One region of the Janthinobacterium sp. SUN211 genome, then DNA from elsewhere that is predicted to be linked to it. Evidence: predicted binding sites of a transcription regulator. Region 1 holds the regulator's gene; the other holds the start of a gene.

Region 1 (7,536 bases):
TCTTTTGTTTAACCAATACTACAGTCGAAATTGCAATAATTTGTAAAGATAGTTGCCTTGGGAGCGGAGCGCCGGTCTTTATTGTATGATCGGGTTATGCATATCGTCCTTATCACCGGAATATCCGGCTCCGGTAAATCCGTCGCGCTCAATGTGCTGGAAGATACCGGTTACTATTGTGTCGACAACCTGCCACCGGCCTTGCTGCCCAGCCTGGTGCAGACCCTGCTCGACGAAGGTACACCGCAACTGGCCGTCGCCGTCGATGCGCGCAGCGCCGAGTCGCTGACCAGCCTGCCGCACAATGTGGCCCTGCTGCGCGACCAGGGGCACGATGTCAAGGTCATGTTCTTGACAGCCACCACGCATTCGCTGGTGGCACGCTTCTCGGAAACACGGCGCAGCCATCCGCTGTCGCACGAATTGCGTCCGAACCAGAATCCAGCCAGCCGCCGCACCCTGATCGAATGCATCTCGGAAGAACGGGAACGCCTGTCGGCCATCGAACAGCTGGGCCATGTGATCGACACGTCGGAACTGAGCGCCAACAAGCTGCGTGCCTGGATCAAGGATATCGTCGCCTCCGAACGCGCGCCGCTGACCCTGTTCTTCGAATCGTTCGCCTTCAAGCTGGGCGTGCCGCTGGATGCCGATTTCGTCTTCGACGTGCGGGCCTTGCCGAATCCCTATTACGACCTGGCCTTGCGCCCCCTCGACGGCCGCGACGCGCCCGTGATCGCCTTCCTCGACGCGCAGCCCAGCGCGCTGGAACTGCTGGCCGACATCCGCGCCTTCATCGAGAAATGGTTGCCGTCATTCAAGTCCGACAACCGCAGCTACCTGACGGTAGCCCTCGGCTGCACGGGCGGCCAGCACCGCTCCGTGTACATGGCGGAGCGGCTGGCGCAATATTTCGGCCCCAACGAGCGCGTGGTTCTACGCCACCGCGAGCGCAGCTAGTTAATCGAGGTGGCGCAGCGGATGCGCCGCGGCCGGCCAGACGGGGGCAAAGAAGCGCGCCACCATGGCTGCATCGACTTCGTCCAGGCTGGCGGGATTCCAGCGGGGCGCATTGTCCTTGTCGACCACCAGCGCGCGCACGCCCTCGAGCACTTCGCCATGTTCGAAATTGTGGCGCACGACTGTGCGCTCCAGGCGCAGGCAATCGGCCACGCCCAGGTGGGCGCCCCGCTGCAGCAATTCCAGGGTCACCGACATCATCAAGGGCGAACGCAGGCGCATGGCCGCCAGCGCCTTGGCGGCGAACGCGCTGTCGTCCTGCGCCAGCGAGGCCATGATGGCCGCCGCCGAACCCGCACTGAAATGGCGGTCCAGCGCTGCGCGCGCCGTGGCCAGGGGAGAAACGCCTGCCTCGGCCTGGAATGGTGCCGCCAGCGCCTTGATGGCCACAGGCAAAGCCTCGCCCGGCGTCGATTCAAACAGGTCCAGCAGCGCCCCCATCTGCGCTTCGGGCAGGTAGACATCGGCCAGGCCCGTATACAGGGCGTCGGCCGCGTTGATCGTCAAGCCCGTCAAACCCAGGTACAGGCCCAGCTGGCCGGCCAGGCGGGACAGGAAATAGCTGCCGCCCACGTCCGGGAACAGGCCGATATTGACTTCCGGCATGGCCATGCGCGTGCGGCCCGTCACGATGCGCAAGCGGTTGCCTGGCCCGGCTTGCGCCACACCCATGCCGCCGCCCATCACCACGCCATCCATCACGGCGATATACGGTTTCGGGTAGAAATGAATTAAATGATTTAAAGCATATTCTTCCGTAAAGAAATCTTCCAGCAGGGCGCTGCCGCCTTGCGGCGTGGCCAGACCCGCATCGTAAAAGAAACGGATGTCGCCACCGGCGCACAGGGCTTTGTCGCTGCTGGAGCGGATCACGACGGCGTCCACCTGCGGATCGTCGCGCCAGGCCAGCAGGGCCGCGCTCAGGGCGCGCACCATCTCCAGCGACAGGGAATTCAAGGCTTTCGGACGGTCGAGCACGATGTGCCCGGTGCGGTTGCGGATGGAAGTCTGGACGAAGTCGCTCATGGCAGGCAGGAAAGAAGTGGAAGTGCGAATATTCTAATGCCTGCGCGGGGAACATTGCGTTCCGCTGGGCGCAAAAAAGGGCGCAATGTGCGCCCTTAGTTGATCACAACTGCTGGAAGCGGGTGGCCTTAGACGGCGACGACGGCTTCTTCCTCGGAGTTGTCTGGCAGATGCTTGATCGCCTCTTTACCGTGCCCTTGCACTTTGGTTTTGTATTTCATCACTTGCCTATCGAGCTTGTCGATCAGGGTATCGATCGCGGCGTACAGGTCGTGCGCCAAGCTTTCCACATAGACAGTCTTGCCGCTCAAACGCAGGTTGACTTCAGCCTTTTGACGTTTTTCTTTCTCTTTGAGGTTATCCACGGTCAGAATCACGGCGATATCGATGACTTGATCGAAATGACGTTTCACGCGCTCCAGCTTCGTTTGTACGTATTCACGGATGGCTGGTGTCACTTCGAGATGATGTCCGCTGATGGTGAGATTCATACACACTCCTAAAGATGATCGGGTTCGTGCGGTCCATCCTATCCGGCCCGCAGAGGAACCGAAAAAAACTTACAAACACTTACGCAGGCTCACTGGCGGAATTTTTAATGCTTCCCGGTATTTGGCAACAGTACGTCGCGCAATCACCATGCCTTGTTCCCCCAGCATGTCCGCAATCTTACTGTCGGATAAAGGATTTTTAGGGTCTTCTGCTCCTGTCAGTTGCACGATCAATGCCCGTATCGCCGTCGATGACGCTTCGCCCCCCGCTTCGGTGGCGACGTGGCTACCAAAGAAATATTTCAACTCGAACATGCCGTGCGGGGTCAGCATGTACTTTTGAGTTGTTACCCGCGAGATAGTACTCTCGTGTAAACCCAGTGTATCAGCTATTTCACGGAGCACAAGGGGGCGCATGGCAACGGCCCCATGCGAGAAAAAGTTCTTTTGTCTTTCTACTATCGCCTGCGCCACACGCAGGATCGTGTCGAAGCGCTGGCGCATATTCTTGATCAGCCACTTGGCTTCCTGCAACTGTGCGCCCATGGCGCCCTCCCCCTTGCCTTGCTTGAGCAAGTTGGCGTACATGGCGTTGACGCGCAGGCGCGGCATGACGTCGTTGTTCAGGGTGACTTGCCAGCCATTGCGCGCGCGCTTGACGACGACGTCGGGCACCACGTAATCGGAGACGTCCGAGGCGAACACGGCGCCCGGATGCGGATTGCACTGGCGAATCACCGTCTGCGCTTCGCGCAAGTCTTCATCGTCGCAATCGAGGGCTTTTTTCAGCTTGTTGAAATCGCGCTGGGCAAACCAGGCCAGGTGCTTTTCCACGATCACGAGGGCCATACGCCGCGTCACCATGGCGATGTGCGGCAAGCGCTTGATTTGCAGGGCCAGGCATTCGGACGCATTGCGCGCGCCCACGCCCGGCGGATCGAAACTTTGCAGCAGCGACAAGGCCGTGCGCATCTCGTCGGCGTCGATTTCCAGCTCTTCCGGCAGGCGCGCCAGGATGTCGTCGAGCGACTCTTCCAGGTAGCCATTGTCGTCCAGCGCGTCGATGATCAGTTCGACCAGTGCGCGGTCGCGCAATTCGAGCACCGTCACGCGCATCTGCTCCATCAAGTGTTCGCGCAGGGTGCAGTGATGGGCCTCCAATTGCGGACGCGAATCTTCGTCGTCGGGCGCCTTGCCCCGGCTCGCCTCGCTCCAGTCGCTGTCGCCGCCATCCGCGGCGACCGGGCTGTCGCCCCCCTCGCCGTCAAACGCTTCCGCTTCGGCCGGCGCTGCGGGCGCCTCCTGGCCTGGCGGCTGGGGCGGCGCTTCGGCCGGCGCGGCCGTGGAACTCAAGGCCCCGTCGGACAGCAGGCGCAGCGAGCGGTCGAGCGGATCATCGAGGCGTTCGAGCAAAGGATTGTCCGTCAGCAATTGCTCTAATTCCTGGTGCAATTCCAGGGTAGACAATTGCAACAGGCGTATCGATTGCTGCAACTGCGGCGTCAGTGCCAGGTGCTGCGAAGTGCGCAGCTGCAATGATTGTTTCATTGGCTTACATGCGGAAGTGTTCGCCCAGATAGACCCGGCGTACCGACTCGTTCGCGATGATGTCGTCGGGGCGTCCCGACGCCAGCACCGAGCCCTGGTTGATGATGTAGGCACGGTCGCAAATACCCAGCGTCTCGCGCACATTATGATCGGTAATCAGCACGCCGATATTGCGCTCCTTCAAGAAACGCACGATGCGCTGGATCTCGATCACGGCGATCGGATCGACGCCGGCGAACGGCTCGTCGAGCAGCACGAAACGGGGATCGGTGGCCAGCGCGCGGGCGATTTCCACGCGGCGGCGTTCGCCACCGGACAGGGACAGCGCCTGGTTCTCGCGCAGCTTTTCAATCTGCAGGTCGGCCAGCAATTTATCCAGCCGTTCCTCGATCTCGGCCTTCGTCAGCGGACGGCCTTCGACGGTCTGGATTTCCAGCACGGCGCGGATATTGTCTTCCACCGTCAGCTTGCGGAAGACGGACGCTTCCTGCGGCAGGTAGGACAGGCCCATCTGTGCGCGGCGGTGGATCGGCAGGCTGGAGATATCCACGCCGCTGATATCGATGCTGCCGCCATCGGACGGCACCAGGCCGACGATCATGTAGAACGAGGTGGTCTTGCCGGCGCCGTTCGGGCCCAGCAAGCCCACCACTTCGCCGCATTCGACTTGCAGCGAGACATCATGCACGACTTGCCGCTTGCCATAGGTTTTTTGCAGCCCGCGAACGATCAGGGTGCTGCCGCAACGTGTATTTTCCATTATTTCTTTCCTGGCGCGGGCGTGGCCGGCGCTTTCTCCGCTGCCGGCGCCTTGGTCTTCGGCTGGATCACCATGCGCACGCTGCCGCCATCGGCGGTGCTGGTGCCGCTGTTGGAATTTTCCATCGCAAATTCTTCCTTGCGGCTGTCATACGAGATGAAGGCGCCGTTGGCCACATCGGTGACTTTCGCCCCTTCCAGGCGCGTCAGCTTGGCTCTGGAAAACAGTTTCACCACTTCCGTCTTGTTGTCGTATTCCACGCGCTCCGCTTCGCCTTCGACCCACAGGTCGCCCGCGCCATCGCGCTTCTGGCGGAAGGTCGCGAGCTTGCCGGGATCGGCCCAGAAGGTGATGAACTGGTAGCCTTGCGGGTCTTCCGTGATCAGGGCCCGGCCCGCCTTCATGGTCAGGGTACCCTTGACCAGCACGACGTCACCCGTCAGGGTGCGCACCTGCTTGATGTCATCGACGTGGCCGCTGCGTGCCGTGATGACGGCTTCCTTCTCGGAATCGGCCTTCTCGGCATGCGCCACGCCCATGATGGCCAGCGAAAATACGGTCAACAGCAAGATGTTCTTCATAATATGGTTTCCTTGTTTCATTCTGTCATTTTGCCGCCGCGGCCGGGCGCGGTTTCGGCGGGAGGACCATGCGCAGCGCATTCTGCACTTCCACCACGCCGGTGGCGTTATTCGCCTTCATGCCGACGCCATTGATGCGCGAGGCGCCCGTCAGGATATCGACAGGCACATCCGTTTCCATTCTTTCCTCGTCCGGAAACACCGTCAGCGCTTCCGTCTTGACCGTCAGGTTCTGCGCCTTCGGACTGGCCACGCGGTCGATCACGACCTTGCGGTGCAGTTGCAGCCGGGTATTATCCTGGTCGATATGCGCCAGTTCCGCATTCATGTTCATCGGCGGCATGCCTGGCGTGAGCTTGCGCACGAAGGGCTGGTCGATATCGGACGAGTCGTCCAGCGGATAATGCGTGAGCTTGGTGCCCGACACGATATAGCTGGGTTTACCCGTCAAATCCATGCGCACCAGGCTGAAATTGGTGATGAAATAGTCAGGTTCATCCAGATGCTTGCTGGCCGTGATGTCCTGGCCATTCTTGTTCATCACCTCGAGCAGCCAAAAGCTGCCCAGCGCGACGACAACCGCGCCCAGCACGGTAAAAATCATGCGCCAGCGATGGGCGCCTCCTGGCTTACGCATAGGGCTTCACTCTTTCAAAGGTCACTGGCGAGGCGGCGCGCCTCACTCCAGGAACGGCGCCATGACGCGCGCATAGTTGTCCTGGGCGCGCAGCAGGAATTCGCAGATCTCGCGCACCGCGCCGCGGCCGCCGCCGGCCTGCGTCACATGGTGCGCCAGACCCTGCGCCTCCGGACGCCCGCCCGGCACGCTGACGGCAAAGCCCACGCGTTTCAGGATGGGCGCGTCGATGACGTCGTCGCCGATATAGCCGCATTGCTCTTCCGTCAAGCCCGTCAGCGCCAGCAATTCGCGAAACGGCGTCAGCTTGTCGTGGCCGCCCTGGTGCACATGGGTAATGCCCAGGTCTTGCGCGCGGCGCGCCGTGATGGCCGAGCGGCGCGCGCTGATGATGGCCGTCTGCACGCCCGATTCCTGCAGCAGCTTGATGCCCAGGCCATCATACACATTAAACGTTTTCATCATCTCGCCGTCCGGGCCGAAATGCAGGCTGCCGTCGGTGAGCACGCCATCGACGTCAAAGATCATCAGTTTGACCTTGGCCGCCCGTGCCAGGTTGTCCGCTACGCTGTCCATCAGATCACCTTCGCTTGCGTCAGATCATGGATATGCAGCGCGCCCACCAGCTTGCCGTCGGCATCGACGACCAGCATCTGGTTGATGCGGAACTGCTCCATCACGGCCACGGCGTCGACGGCCAGGCGTTCGGGCGCGATACTGCGCGGCTGCGCATGCATAACGTCGCGGATCGCCACTTGCGTGAAATCCTGCACGCGCTCGAACATGCGGCGCAGATCGCCATCCGTAAACACGCCCACGGGGCGGTTGTCCGCATCGACGACGGCCGTCATGCCCATGCCTTTCTTCGTCATTTCTTCCAGCGCCTGCAGCAAGGAAGCGTCCACGGGCACCTTGGGTACGCGTTCGCCGCTGCGCATGACGTCATGCACGTGCGTGAGCAAACGGCGGCCCAGGGCGCCGCCCGGGTGCGAGCGGGCGAAATCTTCTTCCTTGAAGCCGCGCAAGTCGAGCAAGGCCACGGCGATCGCGTCGCCCAGGGCCAGGGTGACGGTGGTGCTGGCCGTCGGCGCCAGGTTCAGCGGACAGGCTTCTTTCTCAACAGAAATATCCAGGTGCACGTCGGCCAGCTGGGCCAGGCTCGAATTGGGCTTGCCCGTCATGGAAATCAGCACGCCGCCCATGCGCTTGACGACGGGCATTATGGCCATCAATTCCGACGATTCACCGGAGTACGATATGGCAATAAAAGCATCGTCCGAGGTGACCATGCCCAGGTCGCCATGGGCCGCTTCGGCCGGATGCACGAACAGGGCCGGCGTGCCGGTGGAAGCGAGGGTGGCGGCAATCTTGCGCGCGATGTGACCGGACTTGCCGATGCCGGAGACGACGACACGTCCCTTGCATTGCAGCAACATCGCCACGGCGCGGCCCACGCTGTCGTCCGTGGCCAGG
Region 2 (7,536 bases), on a different contig from region 1:
GTTTGCGGATCGTAGGTGCCGCCCATCCAGGTCGAGGCGCCGCCCGTTTTCCACAGGTCGCCCGGCCACGTCTTGTTCGCCGTGCCGGACAGGCCGTTGTCGATGGCCTTGCCATCCTTGTCGTAGCGGTGGCCCATATGGCCTTCCACCGTCGGACGGCTCCACACGAGGTCGCCCGTCATCGGATTGCGCGCTTCGACCCGGCCGACGATGCCAAATTCCCCGCCCGACACGCCCGTCAGCAGCAAGCCTTCGGCGATCAGCGGCGCGGCCGTCATCGAGTAGCCGGCCGCGTAATCGTCCACTTTTTCCTTCCAGACGATCTTGCCCGTATTCTGGTCCAGCGCCACCAGGTAGGCGTCCAGGGTACCGAAGATCACCAGATTGCCATACAGGGCCGCGCCGCGGTTGACCACGTCGCAGCACGGCATGATGCCGTCCGGCAAGCGATGCTCATATTTCCACAGCTTGGCGCCCGTTTTCAAGTCGACGGCAAAGATGCGCGAATAAGATGCCGTGACGAACATCTTGCCGTTGTGAATCAGCGGCTGCGATTCCTGGCCCCGCTGTTTTTCGCCGCCGAACGAAAACGACCACGCCGGCACCAGCTTGGCCACGGTCTTGTCATTGATCTGCGTCAATGGCGAATAGCGCTGGCCTTGCGTACCCATGCCAAAGGACAGGACGCTGGCCGGATTCTTTGCCGTGCTGTCGAGCATGGCATTGGTGACATTGCCCACGTCGGCCGCCTGGGCCAGCGATGCCAAACCCAAACCGATGAGTATCCCCATGATTTTTTTCTGCACAATCATCTCCCTCTGTTTTATTAGTATGTGTGTATCAAGTCTTGCGGTGCTCATGCGGCTGGGCATGCAACAGCGCGCACTCTTCATCGGTGAACAGGCGCGAGCGCGTCAAAAAGCGCTTGCCCGTGCCGTTGTCGAGTGAAAACATGCCGCCATTGCCATCGACCACATCAATAATCAACTGGGTATGCTCCCAGTACTCGAATTGCTCGAGTCCCATGTAGAACGGTGTGCCATTCAAATTGCCGAGATAAATGTCGGTGTCGCTGACATCGAACTCGCCCAGCGCGTAGCACATGGGCGCACTGCCGTCGCAGCAGCCGCCCGACTGGAAAAACATCAGCGGGCCGTGACGCTGGCGCAACTTGTCCATCATTTCCAGCGCCGCATCGGTGGCGACCACCCGGGCAATTGCTGCACTCATGGCATCCCTTTCTGCGCGCCGCGCCCGGACAGCAAGCGCGGCGCCTGTTGCCGGTTTAGAAGAAGCCCAGCGCTTTCGGGCTATAGCTCACCAGCAAGTTCTTCGTTTGCTGGTAATGGTCGAGCATCATCTTGTGGTTTTCGCGGCCGATACCCGATTGCTTGTAGCCGCCGAACGCGGCATGGGCCGGATACAGGTGGTAGCAATTGGTCCACACGCGGCCCGCCTGGATGGCACGTCCCATGCGGAAGGCACGGGAACCGTCGCGCGTCCACAGGCCGGCGCCCAGGCCGTACAAGGTATCGTTGGCAATCGCCAGCGCGTCGGCCTCATCCTTGAAGGTGGTCACGGACACGACCGGTCCGAAGATCTCTTCCTGGAAGATGCGCATCTTGTTATTGCCCTTGAACACGGTCGGACGCACGTAATAGCCGCCTTCCAGGTCGCCCGCCTGCGTGTTGCGCTCGCCGCCGGCCAGCACTTCCGCGCCTTCCTGGCGGCCGATGTCGAGGTAGGACAGGATTTTCTCCAGCTGCTCCTGCGACGCCTGGGCGCCGATCATGGTGGCGGAGTCGAGCGGATTGCCCTGCTTGATGGCGGCCACGCGCTTCAAGGCCCGTTCGATGAATTTTTCGTAGATCGACTCCTGGATCAGTACGCGCGACGGGCAGGTGCACACTTCGCCTTGATTCAGCGCAAACATCGCAAAACCTTCCAGGCACTTGTCGAAATAATCATCATCCGCATCCATCACGTCTTCAAAGAAGATGTTCGGCGACTTGCCGCCCAGTTCCAGCGTGACGGGAATCAGGTTTTGCGCCGCATAGCCCATGATCAGACGGCCCGTGCCCGTTTCGCCCGTAAAGGCGATCTTGGCGATGCGCTTGCTCGACGCCAGCGGCTTGCCCGCTTCCAGGCCGAAACCGTTGATGATGTTCAGCACGCCCGGCGGCAGCAGGTCGCCGATCAGCTCGATCAACACCATGATGGAAGCCGGGGTTTGCTCGGCCGGTTTCAAGACAACGCAATTGCCTGCCGCCAGGGCTGGCGCCAGTTTCCACACGGCCATCAGGATCGGGAAATTCCACGGGATGATCTGGCCCACGACGCCCAGCGGCTCATGGTAATGGTAGGCATAGGTTTCCGCATCGATTTGCGCGACGGAACCTTCCTGGGCGCGGATGCAGCCGGCGAAGTAACGGAAATGGTCGATGGCCAGCGGAATGTCGGCATTCATCGTTTCGCGGATCGGCTTGCCGTTGTCGATGGTTTCCGCCGTGGCGATCAGGCTCAGGTTCTGTTCGATGCGGTCGGCGATGCGGTTCAGGATATTGGCGCGCTCGGCAGGCGAAGTCTTGCCCCAGGCATCCTTGGCGGCGTGCGCGGCGTCCAGCGCCAGCTCGACGTCTTCCGTCGTGGAACGGGCGATTTCGCAAAACGGCAAGCCCGTGATCGGCGTGATGTTAGGAAAGTATTCACCTTTTACTGGTGCAACGAATTTGCCGCCGATGTAATTGTCATAGCGTTGTTTGAAGGGATTGGCTACGCCCAGTTTGCTGATGTCTGCGAGATTCATGTCGTCCTCTATCGGGTTAATTAGAATGGAAATACTTAATTAAAATCAAACGTCCTGGTACAGATGGGGTGAGTACACGGAGTCTTCCGCAAATGCCGTGCCAGCTCGCCGTCCCACTACAAACTTAGCCGGTTTTACCCTCGTTACAAGGGCGTGGCGTCAATCCCGGCCCGCTTTTCAGCGCATGCCCCGGACTTGGGTGGGGGCGTGGCTCTGTTTGCGTTTTGAACAAGGTGGCAGCATCCTGTTCCAATCCGGGCCAGCCCTGCTGTGCCGCCACGCCGCCGCTGCACAATGGAACAGGTGTACCAGACTGGAACACCTGCGCCTGTGCCATGAAGGAATCAACGAATCACCACGCCCCATGGCAATTCACCCACGGCAATATCGGCCACCTTGCGCGCGCTGGCCGTGTCGATGACGGATACGCTGTTCGAGCGGCCATTGGCCACGTACAGCTTGGCGCCGTCCGGCGTGATGGCCATGTTCCACGGGCGCTTGCCGACGCCAATCGTGGCCGTGACCTGATTGCTGGCCGTGTCGATCACCATCACCGTACCGTCGATGCCGTTCGAGACATACACTTGCTTGCCGCCGGGATGGACGGCGATGCCATTGGCATTCTTGCCCGCTGGAATGGTGGCAATCGCCTTGCGCGCGGCCATGTCGATCACGTAGACGGCATTGACCAGTTCGCACGCCACGTAGGCGCGGCCCGAGTCCGGGCTGAAACCGATGCCGCGCGGACGCAGCCCCACGGCGATGGAAGCGACCTGGCGGCGTTGCGCCACATCAATGACATCGACTTGCTCCGCCTCTTCCGCGCTGACCAGCAGCCAGCGCCCATCCGGGCTGAAGACGGCGTGTTCCGGATTGCGTCCCTGCACCTTGATATCGGCGAGCAAGGTACCTGTCTGGCCATCGAGCAAGGCCACGCTATTGTTTTCCTCGACGGCAACGGCCACGTGACTACCGTCTTGCGAGGCACTGACGCCTTCGGGCGACTTGCCCAGCGCCACCGTGCGCACGGGCGCGCCGCCAGCGTTGTCGATCAGCAGCAAAGCGCTGCTGGCGGCGTCCGTGACAAACAATTGCCGCCCAGTGGGGTCGGCGGCGATGCCGCGCGGACGCTTGCCTGCGGCGATCTGGCGCACCACCTGGTCGGTCGCCGTGTCGATCACGCTCAAGGTGCCCGACTTTTCGTTGGGAACATAGGCAAATGGAGCGGCCTGGACAGCGGTGCTGGCGAGCGCCGGCAGCAGCCAGCACACCTGGCGCAAGCGCGAGAAGAAGTTGGGCATAATCACCTTTTCAATGGCAAAACGAGGGAAAAGCGCGCCGCATCGGCGCCTCTGACAATTACCGTATGCAAACGCCGTGCCACTGACACGCGTATAATTTCAGCCCACCAATGGAGACATGGCAGGCATATTGCTTGATACACCTACGCAGACCTGTACCGCGCACGCGATCAAGCAGGCTTTTATTCACATTGGAGAATCCGCATGCAGCATCGTTTCCGCCTGAACACCATCGCCAGCCTGTTTGTCGCCGGCAGCGCCACCCTCGCCCCCCATGTCTTTGCCGCCGAGGCAGCTGACCCGGCCAACGGGCAACTCATGGATACGGTGGTCGTCAGCGGCAGCCGCATCGCCCACCCCAGCCAGGAAGTGCCGGCGTCCATCGACGTGGTCGACAGCGCCCGCATCCAGGATGGCCAAATCCGCGTCAACGCGTCGGAAGCGCTGGCCGCCGTGCCGGGCCTGGTCGTGCAAAACCGCCAGAACTACGCGCAAGACTTGCAAATCTCGTCGCGCGGCTTCGGCGCCCGCTCGGCCTTCGGCGTGCGCGGCGTCAAGCTGATCAGCGATGGCATTCCCGCCAGCATGCCCGACGGCCAGGGCCAGGCCGCCACCTTCAACCTCGATACGGCCGAGCGCATCGAAGTGCTGCGCGGACCGTTTTCTGCCATCTACGGCAACCATTCGGGCGGCGTGATCCAGCTGTTTTCCAAGGATGGACAAAATCCCCCGTCCGTCGAATTGAACGTGACGGGCGGCAGCTACGGCACCAGCAAGGTAGACTTGACGGCGCAGGGTCAGGCGGGCGGCATCGGCTACGTGCTCGACGGCTCGCGCTTCCGCACGGACGGCTTCCGCGACCACAGCGCCGCCACGCGCGAACAAGCGTTCGGCAAGATCACCGTCAAGCCCACCGCGGACAGCAAGCTGACCATCGTCGCCAACAGCCTGCATCAAGGCAACACGCAAGATCCCCTGGGCGTCACCTGGCCCACGTTTGCCGCCAACCCGCGCGCCGGCGAAATCGACACGACGGACACGCAGAACCCGAAACGCACCCTGGCCGAGCGCTACAACACGCGCAAGAGCATCGACCACCAGCAGATCGGCGCCACTTATGAACAGTCGTTCGGCGATGACCGTCTGCACGTGATGGTGTATGGCGGCAACCGCGACGTGATCCAGTACCAGGCGTTTACCAAGGGATTCCAGGCGCCGCCTAGCCATTCGGGCGGCGTGGTCGATTTCCAGCGCCAATTCTATGGCATCGACACCAACTGGCTGCACGTGAACCAGCTGGCCGGAGGCAAGCTGAGCACGACTATCGGCATCGACTATGGCCGCTCCAGCGACGACCGCACCGGCTATGAAAATTTCATTGGCAATAGCTTTGGCGTAAAAGGCAAGCTGCGCCGCGACGAGCAGAATGTCGTCTCCAGCCTCGATCCGTATATCCAGGCGGAATGGCAAGGCGGCCCGTGGCTACTCAGCGCAGGTGTGCGCTACAGCAAGATGAAAGTGGCTGTCGACGACCATTTCCTCAGCAACGGCAACGATAGCGGCAGCCTGGAGTTCAGCCACACGACGCCCGTGCTGGGCCTGCTGTATAAACTGACGCCGAACGTCAACGTCTACGCCAGCGCCGCGCGCGGTTTCGAGGCCCCAACCTTGAACGAACTGTTTTACTCGGGCACGGGCGGCGGCTTCAATTTCAACTTGAAGCCAGCCACCAGCACCAACCTGGAAGCGGGTGTCAAGGCCAGGATCGCCAACAACACGCACGTGAATGCGGCCTTGTTCCAGATCAAGACCAACGACGAACTGGTGGTCGACAAGTCCAGCGGCGGGCGCACCAGCTATCGCAATGGGGGTAAAACCTTGCGCCAGGGCATGGAAGTGTCGCTGGATTCGAACCTGCCATATGGCTTCACGACCAAAGTGGCGCTCACCAGCCTGCATGCCGTGTATGACCAGGCATTTGGCGGCGTGCGCGAAGGCAGCCGCTTGCCGGGCGTACCCAGCGCTAACCTATTCGCTGAACTGGCCTGGAAAGACACGCTCGACCGTTTTGGCGCAGCGCTGGAAAGCGTGGCCAGCAGCCAGGTCTACGCGGAAGACAGCAACATCGAAAAACCGGCGCCCGGCTACACGGTATTCAATGCGCGCGTCAACGCCAGGCAAAACGTGGGCAATTGGCGCTTCAAGGAGTTTGCCCGCCTGAACAACCTGTTCGACAAGACCTACGTGGGTTCCGTCATCGTCGGCGACAGCAACAAGCGCTACTATGAAGCGGCGCCGGGACGTAATTGGTTGCTGGGCGTTAGCGCCCAATATAGTTTCTAAAACTAAAAAGCCCGCGCCTCTTCCGATGCGCGGGCTTTTTTGTCATTCAACATGGCCTGCTATGGCCGTGCTTCCTTCACCCCATATTTCTCGAAGATGGCTTTCAATTCGCCGCTGGCCGCCATTTCGTTCATGGCTGCCTGCAGCAACTTGCCCACGTCGAGCTGCTGGCGGCTGACGGCCAGGCCCACCGCCCAGCCCGCACGCGGCAGGCGGGCGAACGCCACTTCGCTCATGGGGAAAGCGGGATCGCTTTTCAGTACCGATTCGATTTCCGAACGGTTGGCCAGCACGGCGTCGAGCTTGCCCGCCTGCAATTGCTGCAAGGCTTCGGCTGCCGTATCGAAGATGCGCACGTCGTCGCGGTACTTGCCATTGTCTTCGCCCAGCATCAGCATGGCCGCGATCGACACCTTTTCCACGCCGATGCGCTTGCCGGCCAGCGAGGCGACGCCATCGAATTGCGGCACGGCTTGCGCACTGCGCGCCAGGCGCACGGTTTCCACGTAGTATGGCGCGAAGATCTCGACCTTGTCGTTGTCCGCCATCAACTTCTTGTCGACCGGCACATGCAACATCACATCGGCGGGGCCATAACCGAGGTAATGCCCCTTCCACACCATATTGCGCAAATCGTCGTTGAGGTTTTCGCCGGCGGGAAATGGCAGCAAGCTCAGTTTCAGCCCCAGCTTTTTCGCCAGCGCTTCGGCAATATCGATATCGATGCCCGTACCCTTGTCAGAAAACGGCGCGAATTCGTTGTACACAGCCACTTTCAGGCTGCCCGACTGCTGCACCTTTTGCCAGTCGGCGCGCGCCGGCGCGGCGGCGCATAGCGCCAGGCAAGCGAGCGAGATCATCGCGCGCGCGCCCCGGAATTGAATTGAACGCATGGGACTCCTTCGTGATCAGTTCGACTTAATTCGACTCGCGGCGCGTTTCCAGATAGGTCTTGATGGCCCACATGGCTTCCTGGTTGAACACGCCTTCGAACGGCGGCATGTACACGGCGCCATTGCGCACTTTACCGTGGCGGATGGTGGTCAGGTAGTAATTGTCCGTTTCCTTGTAGCACGCCTGTTTCTT

Evidence for each region. Region 1 encodes sigma-54, which starts transcription at its own class of promoters, with help from an activator protein. Its sites were predicted from a motif close to TGGCANGNAANCTGCTTT; they were not measured.
Region 2: O3301_RS28365 (beta-propeller fold lactonase family protein) is a predicted target of sigma-54. The motif match lies at 4,172-4,189, and genes of this name have one in related genera.

Annotation. Positions count from the first base shown of each region.
Region 1 is NZ_JAPWIC010000003.1:586,636-594,171, reverse strand. It holds gene rapZ (RNase adapter RapZ) at 97-960, shown strand; gene O3301_RS13930 (enoyl-CoA hydratase/isomerase family protein) at 961-2,046, opposite strand; gene hpf (ribosome hibernation-promoting factor, HPF/YfiA family) at 2,175-2,537, opposite strand; gene O3301_RS13920 (RNA polymerase factor sigma-54) at 2,607-4,085, opposite strand; gene lptB (LPS export ABC transporter ATP-binding protein) at 4,090-4,845, opposite strand; gene lptA (lipopolysaccharide transport periplasmic protein LptA) at 4,845-5,426, opposite strand; gene lptC (LPS export ABC transporter periplasmic protein LptC) at 5,452-6,063, opposite strand; gene O3301_RS13900 (HAD family hydrolase) at 6,106-6,639, opposite strand; gene O3301_RS13895 (SIS domain-containing protein) at 6,639-7,536, opposite strand, start outside.
Region 2 is NZ_JAPWIC010000013.1:6,617-14,152, reverse strand. It holds gene O3301_RS28380 (PQQ-dependent methanol/ethanol family dehydrogenase) at 1-791, opposite strand, end outside; gene O3301_RS28375 (DUF779 domain-containing protein) at 841-1,230, opposite strand; gene adh (aldehyde dehydrogenase) at 1,286-2,806, opposite strand; gene O3301_RS28365 (beta-propeller fold lactonase family protein) at 3,151-4,107, opposite strand; gene O3301_RS28360 (TonB-dependent receptor) at 4,312-6,450, shown strand; gene O3301_RS28355 (ABC transporter substrate-binding protein) at 6,510-7,343, opposite strand; gene pedF (cytochrome c-550 PedF) at 7,369-7,536, opposite strand, start outside.